Regions from separate parts of the Kinneretia aquatilis genome, predicted to be linked through region 2. Evidence: predicted binding sites of a transcription regulator. Region 2 holds the regulator's gene; each other region holds the start of a gene.
The links. The regulator sigma-54, encoded in region 2, starts transcription at its own class of promoters, with help from an activator protein. The targets are predictions, from matches to a motif close to TGGCANGNAANCTGCTTT.
Positions count from the first base shown of each region.

Region 1: the regulator sigma-54 is predicted to act here: its motif matches at 2,324-2,341, upstream of pepA (flocculation-associated PEP-CTERM protein PepA).
Region 3: the regulator sigma-54 is predicted to act here: its motif matches at 1,897-1,914, upstream of C1O66_RS18635 (TorF family putative porin).

Region 1 covers NZ_POSP01000004.1:661,954-667,190, forward strand. Annotated here, with positions in the region: gene prsT (XrtA/PEP-CTERM system TPR-repeat protein PrsT) at 1-2,153, shown strand, start outside; gene pepA (flocculation-associated PEP-CTERM protein PepA) at 2,386-3,288, shown strand; gene C1O66_RS22505 (nitroreductase family protein) at 3,413-4,516, opposite strand; gene C1O66_RS22510 (ThiF family adenylyltransferase) at 4,636-5,237, shown strand, end outside.
Region 2 covers NZ_POSP01000003.1:2,625,871-2,631,107, forward strand. Annotated here, with positions in the region: gene C1O66_RS14440 (thiol:disulfide interchange protein DsbA/DsbL) at 1-645, shown strand, start outside; gene lptA (lipopolysaccharide transport periplasmic protein LptA) at 834-1,472, shown strand; gene lptB (LPS export ABC transporter ATP-binding protein) at 1,469-2,278, shown strand; gene C1O66_RS14455 (RNA polymerase factor sigma-54) at 2,377-3,906, shown strand; gene C1O66_RS14460 (SGNH/GDSL hydrolase family protein) at 4,110-5,123, shown strand; gene C1O66_RS14465 (pre-peptidase C-terminal domain-containing protein) at 5,186-5,237, opposite strand, start outside.
Region 3 covers NZ_POSP01000003.1:3,595,657-3,600,893, forward strand. Annotated here, with positions in the region: gene C1O66_RS18625 (hypothetical protein) at 1-123, shown strand, start outside; gene C1O66_RS18630 (YifB family Mg chelatase-like AAA ATPase) at 164-1,678, opposite strand; gene C1O66_RS18635 (TorF family putative porin) at 2,023-2,763, shown strand; gene glnK (P-II family nitrogen regulator) at 2,803-3,141, shown strand; gene C1O66_RS18645 (ammonium transporter) at 3,213-4,769, shown strand.

The DNA of each region.
Region 1 (5,237 bases), on a different contig from region 2:
AGGCCAAGGGAGATGTGCGGGCAGCAATTGCGTCCTATCGAAAAGCTGTTGACCTCGATTCGGTGAACTATGTAGCCCAAAGTCGCGCTTTGGCGGCGTTGATTGGGCAGCAGGATTACAAGGAGGCTCAGATTGTTTGGGAGTCGATGAATGCGAAGATCCCCAACAACCTCAATACTGCGTACTTCGGAGTCTTGCTCGCCTTTGAGCGGGGTGAGTTGAAGCTGGCGGAAGAGCGCCTCCAGCCCTTGTTGAAATATGGTGCTGCGAACGGCCGGGTCTTGTACTTGGCGGGTGCTGTGTATTTCCAGAAGGGTGCAATGACCCAGGCTGAGACCTATTTGGGTAAAGCCATGAGCACCAGCTTGGGTGAGGCGGCGCCAGGTGTTCGCACATTGCTGGCCCGTGTTTTGATTCGAATCGGCAATCCGGCCAAGGCCTGGGTGTTGATCCAGCCCTTGCTGGAGCGCTCGCCGGTGGATGCCGAAGCCTTGGCGGTGGGGGCTGAGGCCAGCCTCAAATTGGGGGAGTTCGCGAGGGCTGAGACACTGTTCAAGCAGGTGGTGCAGGTCAACCCGAACGATTCGCGGGCGCGGACCTTTTTGGCTGTCGAGCGCTTGAAGAAGGGGGATGTTGAGTCCGGGATTCAAGAGCTTCGGGCCATCTCCGAACGCGAGAAGGCTGTCACGGCAGACCTTGCCTTGATCAGTTCCTTGATCAGCAAGAAGGACTACGTGCGCGCCTTGGAGGCTGTGTCCAATCTGGAGAAGAAGGACCCCAAGAGCCCCGATGCGGCCAATCTGCGTGGGCAGATTGAGCTTCAGCGTGGCGATGTTGCGCGCGCGCGCGAGGCTTTTGAGGCTGCAATGAAGCTCGATTCACAGTCTTTCGTGGCAGCCCATAGCCTTGCGGATCTGGATGTGCGCAATCAGCGCGTGGATCTGGCGCTGGCGCGCTTTGAGCGCATGAGTGCCGAGAACCCGAAGAACATCAGCACTCGGATGGCTGTGGTGGGCCTTCGTGAGCAGATGGGAGCCAAGGCCTCGGACTTGATTGCTGTTCTGTCGGAGGTGGTCAAGGATCTTCCCGCGGAGGTTGCGCCGCGGGTGCAACTGAGTCGCTTCTACCTTCGCAGTGGCGACACGACCAAGGCCTTGGCTTTGGCGCAAGACACCATCACGCAATTGCCCAACCGCCCCGAGGGCTTGGAGTTGCTGGCGGATGCATATGCAAGCCGAGGTGATTTCATTCAAGCCGAGAACCAGCTGAGCAAGCTGATCTTGATGCAGCCCAAGTCGGTCAAGCCATTGTTGTCGCTTGCCAAGATGCATGTGGCCAACAACAAGTTCGATGCTGCAATTTCGGTGCTTCGTAAGGCCATGCTATTGCAGCCGGACCACCGGGATGTGCAGTCTGCACTGGTCTCGGTATTGGCAGGTTCAGGCAAGGCAGATGATGCCTACAAGTTGTGCCAGCAGATCCAAAAGAGTCATCCGAAATTGCCGCTGGGCTGGGCGTTGGCCGGTGACGTGGCTGCGTTCAAGAAGGACTGGGGTGCAGCTGTTGATTGGTATCGGAAGGCACTTCAGGTGGATGGGCGTCACACGGATGTGGCGATCAAGCTTCACAAGTCCCTGCTCATGGCCAAGGATGTTTCTGCTGCCGATTCGTTTGCTCAGCAGCGCTCTCAAGCCCTGCCGAACGATGCCATCTTCACCTTCTACCTCGGAGACGTTGCCCTGAGTCGAAAGGACTTCGCTCAAGCAGAGCGTTGGTACGGAGCGGTGCTCAAGATGCAGCCGGAGAATGTTGGGGCGCTCAACAACATGGCGTGGTTGTACAACAAGTCGAAACGCCCGCAGGCGAAAGAGCTGGCGGAGCGTGCTCAACGCTTGCAGCCGCGCAGCGCGGGCGTGCTGGATACCTTGTCTGAGATCCATTCGGATCAGGGGGACTTCGCCAAAGCGGTCGAACTTCAGCGCAAAGCCGTTGATTTGGATGGATCGGTTGCCAATTACCGACTCAATCTGGTCAAGCGACTGCTGGCGGCGGGGCAGAAGGATCAGGCCAAGTCCGAGTACGAGAAGTTGGGGCGCGAGCGGCCAGAGTACGCCAGGTCAGATGAATACCGGCAACTCGCCAAGAGCTTGTGATCCTTCAGGCGCTGCCTCCTTGGTGTGCGCCTGATTGGGGTGCTTGCAGTTTTTTTGGGGGGGGGGGGCAGATTTGAGGGTGTCGGAAATTTTTACGGATGCCCTGGTTGTTGTGAGTTCTGTCCTCGGCCAAGTTTGTAAGTTGTTGATTGTTAAATGAATTTCATTGTTGGCACGCCAAGTGCTTGCGATAGGGCAGGGAATGTCCCAAACCTCTTTTGGAGAAACACTCATGAACGCAGCAAAGAAAGTCCTCGCCGGCTTTGGTTTGATGGCAGCAGTGGCTTCCGCCAGCGCCGCTACCTTCCAGACCCCCGATGGTCTCCTGAATAACTTCGGTGGCTTCGACTGGTCGTCGTCGTCGTCCGTGCTCATCAAGAGCTACGACATTACCGCGCAGAACATTGGCTCTGGCTGCGCTGTCGGCGCTTTCGGCCCCAACTTCACCGGCGGCTGCACTGGCACGTCTGATGTGATCGACGTGTTCTACAACTCCTTCGCTGTGGCTGTTCTGCAGGCTGGTGGTGGTAACTTCGTGCTGCCCAATCTGGTGCAAGGCACCGGTGGTGCTGGCTACGAGATCACCGTGCGCGCAAACTTCCAAGAGAAGGTGACGTGCTTGAACTACAACTGCTCGCTGGTGTCGATCACTCCGATCACCGGTACCTGGGGCATCTACCTGGACAACACCCCCGACGCAGCCCTGGTTAGCCAGTCTGGTTTTGGTGACGGCGATCAAATCTTGGGCGGTTCTTTCACCGGTGGTCAAACCGTGGCCGGCCCACAGGGCTTTACCAATCCGAGCAGCGGCCTGACCAGCGCTTCGGTGAATGGCACGACCAGCTACACCAACAATGCCTACATCTTGCCCAACCTGAATGGCACCACGGTTCAGTCGACCCTGGGCTTCCTGGGCGGCACCAACGGTACCTGGACCCAGCCGACTTCTTGGCAAGGTAGCGGCTTCGGCGTGGGCGGCAACGGTCTGCCGGTCGGCGACAACACCGCTTTCATCGGCCAAGCTGATGCCAGCCAGTCCTTCTTCTTCAGCGTGCCTGAGCCGACTTCGTTGGCTCTGACTGGTTTCGCTCTGCTGGGCCTGGGCCTGTCGGCTCGCCGTCGCAAGCAAGCTTGAGCTTGTTTCAAAGCTGGCTTGGTCATTGATCAGGCTGGCTAGCAGCAAGATGAAAGGGGCGCTCTAGCGCCCCTTTTTTTGTTTTGAGTTCTCTTTTTTGTCGGAAGCGATAGCCACCCTTCCTTCATCCGTGCTGCGTCGGCGTAATGGTTGGCTTCGTGGTGATCAGCTCCTCAAGGGGGTGTCGCAGGGATCGCGAGGTGGCAGCGGGGCCCGAGCCCAGCCTTCCCATGAACACGGCGCGATTTGAGGCGTCCGTGCCCAGCAGGGCTTCAAGCCGGGCTTTCACCTCCTGGGCCAGGTCAATCACCTTCGTTTCCCTGGAGAACTTGCGGTTCTCGCGTGCGTAGCGTGCAAACACAAGCGGAGTGATTTCCGGCTGCATTTGTAAATTCAAGTGCGTGGATGTGAGCCAAAACCTCTGCATCGCACGGCCGGCGTCCACGAAGTCTTCGAGTGTCCGAGCTTGTTGTTTTGCCACCAGCACGTAGTGCGCGCCGCAGCGCAGGCCTGGGAGAAGGTCCAGCTGAATTCTTGGTGCCCATGTCCCAGCCAGAAATCGGTTGAAAAAGCGCACCCGCTCCCAGCTTCCCATGACGAACTCCATCAGGCGGGTCGTCATTGGGTCTGTGCCGAGCGCTTGTTCAGGAACTTTGCTCGTGCTGAACTGCTTGCGCCAGTCGATGATGTCGCGATGCACCTCGTAGGCCTCAGGGGAAGTCAGGCGGATCTTTGCGGAATGGAACATCAGCCAGGCGGTGTTCCAGCGGGCTTGGGGCCCTTCTAGCCACAAGATTTCGAAGCCGTCGCCGCAAGCCGATTCAAGTGATTGCTTCTGGCTCGCGGTCAGTGGGGTGGTACTCAAGGGTCGCCGTTGAACGCTTCGGCTTTGAATGCAGTCAATCAATGGGCTGCGTGTTGAGCTGTCGCTGGGTGAGAAATGCCAGTCAAATACTGGGCGAGCCTCGGGTGAGGATGCTCTGTGCGTGGACACAAGTCTCAATCCGTATTCGCTGGCGGCAATGGCTGCAGTTTCGATCAGCGCGCCCAGTGCAATCTGACTCGGGTGTCCATCCAGGTCGTAGACGCAATGTTCTCGGGTGTCGAAGCCGTGAACAACGACATCGTGAGGCCCGACGATTTCGAAGCGCCAAGGTTGCGTGTTGTCTCCGCTGGGCGCCCACCGTGCCAGGTCCAGAATTCGATGAATCACTGCGAGTTCGTTCATGTTGCAATCCTTGTCCGGCGCTGACGCCGCATCTCTGCATGCTGGCTGGATTGTCGGGTTTTCATAGGGCATCATGTTCGAAATGGAAACACGCTGCCACATTGCTAAAAGGTACTTTCATGAGTGCGCATTCTGAGTTTGACTATGGGCGGGCGTTTTCCCGAAACATTGGTTGGTTGACCGAGGCTGAGCAGGCACGAGTTCGAGAGGCTCGCGTTGCAATTGCTGGCTTGGGCGGCGTGGGTGGGGCGCATTTGTTGACCCTGGCCCGCTTGGGTGTTGGTGCATTTCACATCGCTGACTTCGACCAATTTGAAGTTCATAACTTCAATCGGCAAGTTGGTGCACAGATGTCCACTTTGGGTCGACCCAAAGCCGAGGTTCTCGCCGAAATGGCGCGAGAGATCAATCCTGAGGCTCATGTTGAGGCTTTTGCTGAAGGCGTTGCGCCCGAGAACCTGGATGCGTTTCTGTCGGGTGTCGATGTTTATGTCGATGGCATCGACTTTTTTGCTATCGAGGCGCGACGCATGTTGTTTCGGGCCTGTTATGAGCGAGGGATCCCTGCTTTGACAGCTGCGCCGTTGGGCATGGGGGTTGCCTTTCTGTATTTCAAACCCGGTGGCATGAGCTTTGAGGATTACTTCAAAGTCGAGGGGCGTAGCCAGCAGGAGCAATATGCGCGATTCATTGCAGGCCTTTCGCCTGCGATGTTGCAGCG
Region 2 (5,237 bases):
TCTTCGACCCTCGGGCTGGCCATGGCCGCCCTGCCGACCCTGAGCCGGGCTCAGGGGGCGGCGCCGGTGGAAGGCAAACACTATCTGCGCCTGGCTCAGCCGCTGCCGAGCACACCGGGCAAGATTGAGGTGATCGAGTTCTTCCTCTACACCTGCCAGCACTGCTTCGCCTTCGACCCTCATGTCAGCGCCTGGGCCAAGCAGTTGCCGGCCGATGTGAGCTTCCGCCGGGTCCATGTGGGTGTGGGCGCCATGCACAAGCTGCACCAGCGCCTGATGTTCGCGCTGGAAAGTCTCGGCCGCCTGGGCGATTTCCACGAATCCGTGTTCAAGGCCATCCATGTCCAGCGTCTGGACCTCAGCGATGAGAAGGCCATCACCCAATTCGCCGTCAGCCTCGGCCTGGAAGAGGCCAAGTTCAAGGCGGCCTTCAACTCCTTCACCGCCAACAGCCGGATGGCGCAATCGGCCCAGCTGGCCGCTGCCTACCGTGCGGAGACGGTGCCAGCCCTGGGCATCGGCGGCCGTTTCCTGACCAGCCCCAGCCTGGCCGCTGGCCCGGGGCAGAGCGCCGCGGTGGGCCACCAGGCCGCCCTCGCCCTGAGCAACCATCTGATCCAACAGCTGCGCGGCGGCAAGGCCTGATGAATGGATGGCACCGGACGCACCGCGGCGTGATGCTCACGCTTCACGCACGGCGGGCGCTCCGGGCTGACCCAGGCCCGTACTAGAATGGCCTGCAAGTTTTGTGCCGCCTTCACGGGCGGCGAACGCGTGCTCGCTTGATTCGATTGCCCGGCCTGCCCCCTCCTCCATCCCTCCTGCTGCTGCCCATGAAGCTGTCACCGCGCTTTTCCGTCTTGCCCGGCTTGCTGGCAGCCTTGCTGCTGGGCGGGGCCTCGACTTCGGGCTGGGCGGAAAAAGGCGACCGCGCCAAGCCGCTGAACATCAGCTCCAAGAACGGCGGCAGCGTCGAGATCGCCAAGCAGCGCACCGAGTTCAACGGTGATGTGGTGCTGAGCAAGGGCAGCCTGGTGCTGCGCGCCGAGAAGCTCGATGTGCGCGAAACCGGCGACGGCTACTACCAGGTCTATGCCAATGGCCAGACCGGCAAGCAGGTCAGCTTCCGCCAGGCGCGCGATGTGCCGGGCGAGGCCATCGAAGGCCTGGCCGACCAGCTTGAATACGACACCCGCAGCGACACCGTGCGCTTCATCGGCAATGCCGTGGTGCGCCGCCTGCAGGGCACGACGGTGGCCGACGAGGTGACCGGCGCAGTCATCCTGTTCGACAACCGCAGCGAGGTCTTCACCCTCGAGGGCGGCCAGACCTCGCCCCACCCGAGCGGCCGGGTCCGTGTGGTGATGATGCCGCGCGGCGGCGCGCCCGAGGCCGCCTCGGCACCCGCGGCCGCGGCCTCCGGCGTGCAACTCAAGCCCAGCACCAGCCTGAGCCCCCGCAAAGCGCCATGAGCAGCAGCAACAGCAGCGTCGCCAGCCCCCATCACGCGCCCGTGGCCGCCCTCGAATCCGGCCCGCGCAGCCGCCTGGAAGCCGAGGGCCTGGCCAAGAGCTACGGCGTGCGCCGCGTGGTCAAGAACGTGCATCTGGGCGTCAACAGCGGCGAGGTGGTTGGCCTGCTGGGCCCCAACGGCGCCGGCAAGACCACCAGCTTCTACATGATCGTGGGCCTGGTGCGCGCCGACGCCGGCGAGATCCACATCGACGGCCAATCGGTCGAGCACCTGCCCATCCACCAGCGCGCCCGCCTGGGACTGAGCTATCTGCCGCAGGAGGCCTCGATCTTCCGCAAGCTCACGGTGGAACAGAACATCCGCGCCGTGCTGGAGCTGCAGCGCGACGAGCAGGGCCGCGCGCTGAAAGAGCCGCGCATCAAGGAGCTGCTGGAAGCGCTGCTGCACGACCTCAGCATCGAGAAGCTGCGCGACAGCCCGGCGCCGGCGCTCTCGGGCGGCGAACGCCGCCGCGTCGAGATCGCCCGCGCCCTGGCCACGCAACCGCGCTTCATCCTGCTGGACGAACCCTTCGCCGGCGTGGACCCGATCGCGGTGCTGGAGATCCAGCGCATCATCGGTTTCCTGAAAGCGCGCCAGATCGGCGTGCTGATCACCGACCACAATGTGCGCGAGACCCTGGGCATCTGCGACCGGGCCTACATCATCAGCGAGGGCTCGGTGCTGGCCGAGGGCACGCCGGACGAGATCGTGGCCAACGCCGATGTGCGCAAGGTCTATCTCGGCGAACATTTCCGCATGTAGAGCCGGCCATGGATGCCTACACGCCCGCTGCCACGGCAGCCCCGCGCGGGGCTGATGCAGGGATTCCTGCATCTCACGACTGCCCCTGAGCCCGCGCCATGAAGCAGTCACTCCAGGTTCGACTGAGCCAGCATCTGGCCTTGACGCCGCAGCTGCAGCAATCGATCCGCCTGCTGCAACTGTCCACGCTGGAGCTGAATCAGGAAGTCGAGCAGATGCTGGCGCAGAACCCGCTGCTCGAAACCGAAGAAGACTTCTCCGTCGCCACGCCCGAGCTGCCCGAGCTGCGCCCGGCCAGCGCCGCCGAGGACAGCGGCGCCGACCGTGAGCTGGGCGGCGGCGCCGAGGCCGAGGCCACACCCGAGCTGCAGGCCGAAGACTTCGGCAGCACCGAACGCGAGGACTGGGAGAACGGCACCGAGGGCGACGATTTCGACGGCATCCGCGAACTGCCCAGCAACAGCGGCAGCGGCTCGGGCAGCAACGATGAAGACGGCGAACGCAGCGACCAGGAATCGGCCGAGATCAGCCTGCAAGAGCATCTGGTCCAGCAGATGGCCGGCATGCACCTCAGCGATACCGACCAGCTTGCGCTACGCCTGCTGATCGACTCTCTCAACGAGGACGGCTATCTCGAGGACAGCCTGGAAGCCATCGCCGAGGCCCTGGTGCCGGACGGTGACGAGGACAGCGCCGCCGAGCGCGAGGAGCTGCTCGACCACCTGCGCATCGCCCTCAAATGGCTGCACCACATGGACCCGCCCGGCGTCGGTGCCCGCGAGCTGACGGAATGCCTGGAGCTGCAGCTGCGCCAGCTGCCGCGCAGCGCGCCGCAGGTGATCGCCATCATGATCTGCAAAAAGCACTTGGACCTGCTGGCCAAGCGCGACAGCCGCCGCCTGATGCTGCTGACCGGCGCCGACGATGCCTTGCTGCGTGAAGCGCAAGCCCTGATCGTGGCCCTGGAGCCCAAGCCCGGCCGGCGCTTTGCCCGCGGCCAGGCGCCGGCGGTGATCCCGGACGTGATCGTGCGCAAGGTCGGCCGCGAGCTGCGCGTCATCATCAACCCCGAGGTCGCGCCCAAGCTGCGCATCAACGAGCTCTACGCCAACGCCCTGCGCCAGACGCGCGGCGGCATCAGCAACAGCGCCCTGGGCGGCCAGCTGCAGGAGGCACGCTGGTTCATCAAGAACATCCAACAGCGCTTCGACACCATCCTGCGCGTCTCCACCGCCATCGTCGAGCGGCAAAAAGGTTTCTTCAGCCACGGCGCCGTGGCCATGAAGCCCCTGGTGCTGCGCGAGATCGCCGATGAGCTGGGCCTGCACGAATCGACCATCTCGCGCGTGACCACGGCCAAGTACATGGCCACGCCCTTCGGCACCTTCGAGCTCAAGTATTTCTTCGGCTCGGGCCTGTCCACCGAGGCCGGCGGCGAGGCCTCCAGCACCGCCGTACGCGAGCTGATCAAGCAGTTCATCGCCGCCGAGAACCCGGCCAAACCCCTTTCCGACAGCGCCCTGGCCAGCATGCTGGAAGAGCAAGGCATCCAGGTCGCGCGCCGCACCGTCGCCAAATACCGCGAAGGCATGCACATCGGGACGACGACGATGCGGCGGGTGGTTTGAAGGTTGAAGCTTGAGTGAACGGGTGAATCAGTAAACTGGTGAACCACACCCCACGATTCACCATTCACCTGTTCACCTGTTCACCTGTTCACCCGTTCACCCGTTCACCCCCAAACGTGAACACGCACACCGATTTCAGGTGAATCCCATTTCGAGACATGCCATCATGCCGCTGACTTGGATCGTTACTTGAAAGGTCTGCCGTGAACACCACCCTCCGCTCCCCGGCCGGCGCCCGCCTGCCCGCGCTGCTGATACTCGCCGCCAACCTGGCCTGGGCCGCCCCCTCCCAAGCTCAGGCTCAGGCCACAAGCAGCAGTGCCGCCACCAGCTACAGCCGCGTGATCGCCTTCGGCGACAGCCTCTCGGACAACGGCAATTTCTACCGCGCCACCAGCGGCGCCGTGCCCCAGCCGGGCAACTATTTCCAGGGTCGTTTTTCCAACGGCCAGGTGGCCGTCGAGCACCTCGCCCAAGGCCTGGGCGTGAGCCTGCAGGACTACGCCTGGGGCGGTGCCCAAACCGGCTGGCTCAACGGCGCGGCGGTGGCCGCAGGCGCCCCGGCCGCCTTGCAGAACACGGGCATGCTCTCGCAAGTGGGCGCCTTCCAGTCCGGCCTGGCTGGCTCGGCCGCCGACAGCCAGGCCCTTTACGTGCTCTGGGGCGGGGCCAATGATTTCCAGTACCTGGGTTTCTCGCAGGCCACGGCGCAAGCGGCCATCCAGAACCTCAGCAGCGCGGTGCAGACCCTCTACGGCCTGGGTGCGCGCAGCTTCCTGATGCCAGGCCTGCCCGACCTGGGCCAGACACCGGCCGGCCTGTCGTCCGGCCTGTCGGGCCAGCTCCACCAGCTCTCCCTGGGCTTCAACTTTGGCCTGAATCAGGCCATCGGCCAGCTGCGCACCTTGCCCGGCATTGACATCCGTTATTTCGACACCCTGGGCACGCAGCAAGCCCTGGTCGACAACGCGGCGCTCTACGGCTTCAGCAATGTCACCCAAGCCTGCTTCACCGGCTATGTCGGCCAGCCCGACGGCAGCATCTGCAGCAGCCCCGAGAGTTATATGTACTGGGACCGCATCCACCCGACCACGCTGACCCACAGCTACCTCGGCCAGGGCATGCTGGCTGCCGTGCCGGAACCGCAGACTTGGCTGCTGATGGGCCTGGGCCTGGCAGCCCTGGGCCTGCGCGCCGGTCGCCAGCGCCGCAGCTGAAAAGACAAGGGCCGGTCGCCTGGAGCACCGGCCCCGAAGCTGGCGGCCAGCGCCGCCTGGCTTCAGCTCAAGGTCGCCAGCAGGCGCGCGTTGTGGACCGGGGCGTAGGCATTG
Region 3 (5,237 bases), 970 kb from region 2:
TCGTACTCAGAGGACGGGGACAGCGCGCCAGAGGCCAACTGGTACAGCGGCGCGGCTCGTATCAAGAATGTTGAGAGCAAAGGATGGAGCTCCAGGGTTGAGACCTTGGTGAATTTGCCTTGATGTGATGCATGCCCGGCGCAACTGCGGCGGGTCTGCCGCCTCAAGGCGTAGCCAGCCCGCGCCGGTACTGAATCGCCTCGCTGAGATGCTGCACCTCGATGCTCGCGCTGCCCGCCAGGTCGGCCACCGTGCGGGCCACGCGAAGCACGCGGTGGTGGCTGCGGGCGCTCCAGGACAGGCGTTGCGCGGCTTTGATTAAAAAGGCCTGGGCGGCGGGCTCGAGCGCGACATGCGAGTCGACTTGGGCGGCGCTGAGCGCGGCATTGCTGCAGCCTTGGCGTTCCAGAGCCCGCAGGCGAGCGCGGGCGACGCGTTCGGCCACCACGGCGCTGGCTTCGCCATCGGCGGCGCTGTGCAGCAGCTCGGGCGGCTGCACCGGCACCTCGACCAGCAGGTCCAGCCGATCCAGGAAGGGGCCGCTGAGGCGCGACTGATAACGTGCAATCTGATCGGGTGCGCAGCGGCAGGCACGCAGCGGGCTGCCATGGTTGCCGCAGGGGCAGGGGTTCATGGCAGCGACCAGCTGGAAGCGGGCCGGGAACTCTGCCTGGCGCGCGGCGCGCGAGATCAGGATGCGGCCGGTTTCCATCGGTTCACGCAGGGCTTCCAGGGCCGAGCGGTTGAACTCGGGCAGTTCATCGAGAAACAAAACGCCATGCTGGGCGAGTGAGATTTCGCCCGGCCGCGGCGGTGAGCCACCGCCGACCAGGGCCACGGCCGAGGCGCTGTGGTGCGGGTTGCGCATCACGCGCTGGCGCCAGCGCTCGGGCTGAAACTGGCCGGCCAGGCTGAGCACGGCGGCCGATTCCAGGGCCTCGTCTTCGTTCATCGGCGGCAGCAGGCCGCACAGGCGCTGGGCCAGCATGGATTTGCCCGTGCCCGGCGGCCCCACCATCAAGAGGCTCAGGCCGCCAGCCGCGGCGATCTCGAGCGCGCGCTTGGCGCCGGCCTGGCCCTTGATGTCGCGCAGATCGGGCGCCGCCGTGATCGGCTGGGCCGGCAGCAGCGCGCGAGCGCGGGGCAGCAGGCTGTCGCTGCCGGGGCGCAAAGCCTCAACCAGATCAAGCAGATGCCGCGCCGCATGCACCGGCACGCCCTCGACCAGGGCCGCCTCGGCCGCGCTGGCCTCGGGCAGCAGCAGGCGCCTGCTGCTGCCTTCGCGCCGCAGCGCCAGGCTCATGGCCAGGGCGCCACGCACCGGACGCAGCTCGCCGCCCAGAGACAGCTCACCGGCGCATTCCAGCCGCTCCAGCTGCTGTGCATCGATCTGCTCGCTGGCCGCCAGCAGGCCCAGGGCGATGGGCAGGTCGAAGCGGCCGCCTTCCTTGGGCAGCTCCGCCGGCGCCAAATTCACCGTGATTCTTTTGTTGTGGGGAAAAGCGAGCCCGCTGTTTTGCAGGGCCGCGCGTACGCGTTCGCGCGATTCCTTGACCTCGGTTTCGGCCAGGCCGACCAAGGTGAAGGAGGGCAGGCCGTTGGCCAGATGCACCTCCACGCTGACCGGTGCGGCGGTCAGCCCGTCCAGGGCGCGGCTGTGGACAACGGCCAGAGACATGGTCTTCTTGCTCTCCCTTGCAGGTGCCGGGCGGGCCGGGTCGGGCCCGCCGGCTGGCTTGATTGTGCCCGCCGGCCCGAGCTTTCAGGCACACAAAGCGTGCCTTGCACCAAGAGAGTGCGCTTGGGCTGGTGCTCGGTCTCGGTCCTGCGAGCAATTGGTGCATGGGCCTCGGTGTTTGCCCTGGACAAAGGATCTGCCGCCGCCCGCCTGAAAGCTGGCACGGAAGCTGCGATGCCAAAGCCAAGTGCCCACAAGTGCCCGCAATGGCCCCGGCTTTCTCGTCTCCCCGTCTTTCACGGCTTTTGTTTGTCCTTTTTGAATCAACCTTCCAGGAGTTCCGCATGAAGACAACACCGTTTGCTTTGGCCACGACCTTTGCCCTGGTTCTGGGCACCTTGCTGCCCCTGGCGGCACAGGCCGAAGAGGCTGCCAGCCCGCTGAGCTTCAATGCCAGCGTCACCACCGATTACCGCTACCGCGGTATTTCGCAAAGCCGCCTGAAGCCCGCTCTGCAAGGCGGCGCGGACTATGTGGCTGCCAACGGCTTCTACATCGGCACCTGGGCCTCCACCATCAAGTGGATCAAGGACGCACCCTACAACGGCGGCGCTTCGGTGGAGATCGATGTGTACGGTGGCTACAAGACCGAGGTGGCACCGGGCCTGACCCTCGATGTGGGCGCGCTGACCTACATCTACTCGGGCAATGACCTGAACCCCAGCGCCAACACCACCGAGGTCTACGGCGCCCTGAGCTACGGCGTCTTCACCGCCAAGTATTCGCACAGCACCACCAATCTCTTCGGCACCGCCAACAGCAAAGGCAGCGGCTACCTGGACCTGAGCGCCACGCTGGATCTGGGCGAGGGCTTCAGCCTGGTGCCGCATCTGGGCCGCCAGAAGGTCAAGAACAACCCGGCCGGTTCCTACGCCGATTACGCGGTGACCCTGAACAAGGACTACGCCGGCATCAGCTTCGGCGCCACCTTGATCAACACCAACACGGACGCCTACGTCGGTGGCCCGTCGTCCAAGAACCTGGGCAAGAGCGGCTTTGTGCTCTCGGCCAAGAAGACCTTCTGATCTGCTCGGATCGAACTCAAGACTTCGGAGACTCTCCTCATGAAACTCATCACCGCCATCATCAAACCCTTCAAGCTCGACGAGGTGCGCGAAGCCCTGAGCGCCATCGGCGTGCAAGGCCTGACTGTCACCGAGGTCAAGGGCTTCGGTCGCCAGAAAGGCCACACCGAGCTCTACCGCGGCGCCGAGTACGTGGTGGACTTCCTGCCCAAGGTGAAGGTCGAGGCCGCCGTGGCCGACGCCGTGGTGGAGCAGGTGATCGAGGCCATCGAGGGCGCCGCCCGCACCGGCAAGATCGGTGACGGCAAGATTTTTGTCTCTCCGCTGGACCAGGTGGTGCGCATCCGCACCGGCGAAACCGGTCAAGACGCGCTCTGAACCCGCCCGAGCGCAACTCAACAAGACGCCAGCCAGGCACACCCAAAATCCGTAGGAGATCTGCAATGATCATCAAGAAACTTCTCGCCACCTTGGCCCTGGCCGCCGCGGTGCTCGCACCGGCTGCCTGGGCGCAAGACGGCGCAGCCTCGGCCCCGGCTGCGGTGGCCACCGCAGCGGCGCCCGACGCCAGCGCGCCCGCCGCCGTCGCGCCGGTCGCACCTGCCCCAGAAGCCTCGGCCGCAGCGCCGGCCAGCGCCGCCCCGGCCGATGCGGCCTCGGCCCCGGTGCTGGTGCCCAACAAGGGCGACACCACCTGGATGATGCTGTCCACCCTGCTGGTCATCCTGATGACCGTGCCCGGCCTGGCCCTGTTCTACGGCGGCCTGGTGCGCAGCAAGAACATGCTGTCGGTGCTGATGCAGGTGATGGTGGCCTTCTCCATGATCGTGGTGCTGTGGGTGATCTACGGCTACAGCTTCGCCTTCACCGAGGGCAATGCCTTCATCGGCGGCACCGACCGGCTGATGCTCAAGGGCGTCTGGGACAACGCGGCCGGCACCTTTGCCAACGCGGCCACTTTCAGCAAGGGCGTGGTCATCCCGGAGATCGTGTTCGCAGCCTTCCAGGCCACCTTCGCCGGCATCACCGCCTGCCTGATCATTGGCGCCTTTGCCGAACGCATCAAGTTCAGCGCCGCCCTGGCTTTCCTGGCTCTGTGGTTCACCTTCAGCTACCTGCCGGTGGCGCACATGGTTTGGTTCTGGATGGGCCCGGACGCCTACACCGCTGCAGGTGTGGTCGATGAAATGAACGGCAAGGCCGGTCTGCTCTGGCAATGGGGCGCGCTGGACTTCGCCGGCGGCACCGTGGTTCACATCAATGCCGCCGTGGCCGGCCTGGTCGGCGCCTTCATGGTGGGCAAGCGCATCGGTTACGGCAAAGAGGCCTTCACCCCGCACAGCCTGACCCTTACCATGGTCGGCGCCTCGCTGCTGTGGGTGGGTTGGTTCGGCTTCAACGCCGGCTCGGCGCTGGAAGCCAACGGCTTCGCCGCCCTGGCCTTCATCAACACCCTGGTGGCCACCGCCGCTGCGGTGCTGTCCTGGTCCATCGGTGAAGCGCTGCACAAGGGCAAGGCTTCGATGCTGGGCGCGGCCTCCGGCGCCGTGGCCGGCCTGGTGGCCATCACCCCGGCCGCTGGCAATGTGGGTGTCGGCGGTGCGCTGATCATCGGCGTGATCGCGGGCTTCGCCTGCCTCTGGGGCGTGTCGGGTCTAAAGAAGCTGCTAGGCGCGGACGACTCGCTCGATGTCTTCGGCGTGCACGGCGTGGGCGGCATCGTCGGTGCCCTGCTGACCGGTGTTTTCAACTCGCCCAATTTGGGCGGCCCCAGCCTGGTCGCTGACTGGGTGACGGTCAGCATGGTGACGGCCGATGCCTACACCATCGCCGGCCAGGTGCTGACGCAGGCCAAGGCTGTGGGCGTGACCGTGATCTGGTCGGCTGTGGTCTCGGTGGTCGCCTACAAGCTGGTGGACCTGGTCATCGGCCTGCGCGTCAGCGAAGAAGACGAACGCCAAGGTCTGGACATCAGCTCGCATGGCGAGACGGCGTACCACAAATGATTTTCTAGGACGGGCTGTGCAGGGGTTTGATCACTGCGCGGTACCGGATTGAGAACAAGCCGCCCGATCCTTGGATCGGGCGGCTTTTTTTTTGTGTGGCGAGGGAGGCTGCAGACGGCACATTGCGGACTTCCGCCGTCTTGATGGATCTTTCTCGCTGCGGTGGCTCGGCCCGCCGCCGGGCTCATGGTTCGCGGGTCGGCTCTTTGAGCCGACTCCCCTCGGTGCTCACTGCGCGGCTCAGCGTCGCCAAACTCCCTCCGTTCGCTGCGCTCACTGTGGTCAAACAGTGGCGCCGAGTCAGAACTTGAAGCGCGTGAGTACACGCGCCTGAGCCGCTCCGCTGCGCCCTCGGCCGCGCACAATTCGCCCATCGGCGGGCCGAGCCACCTCCGGATTCGGCGTGCTCCACCGTTGATGAGGCACATCGACCGCGATGCAAGCGCCCTGCAGCCCGTGCCGCTGCCG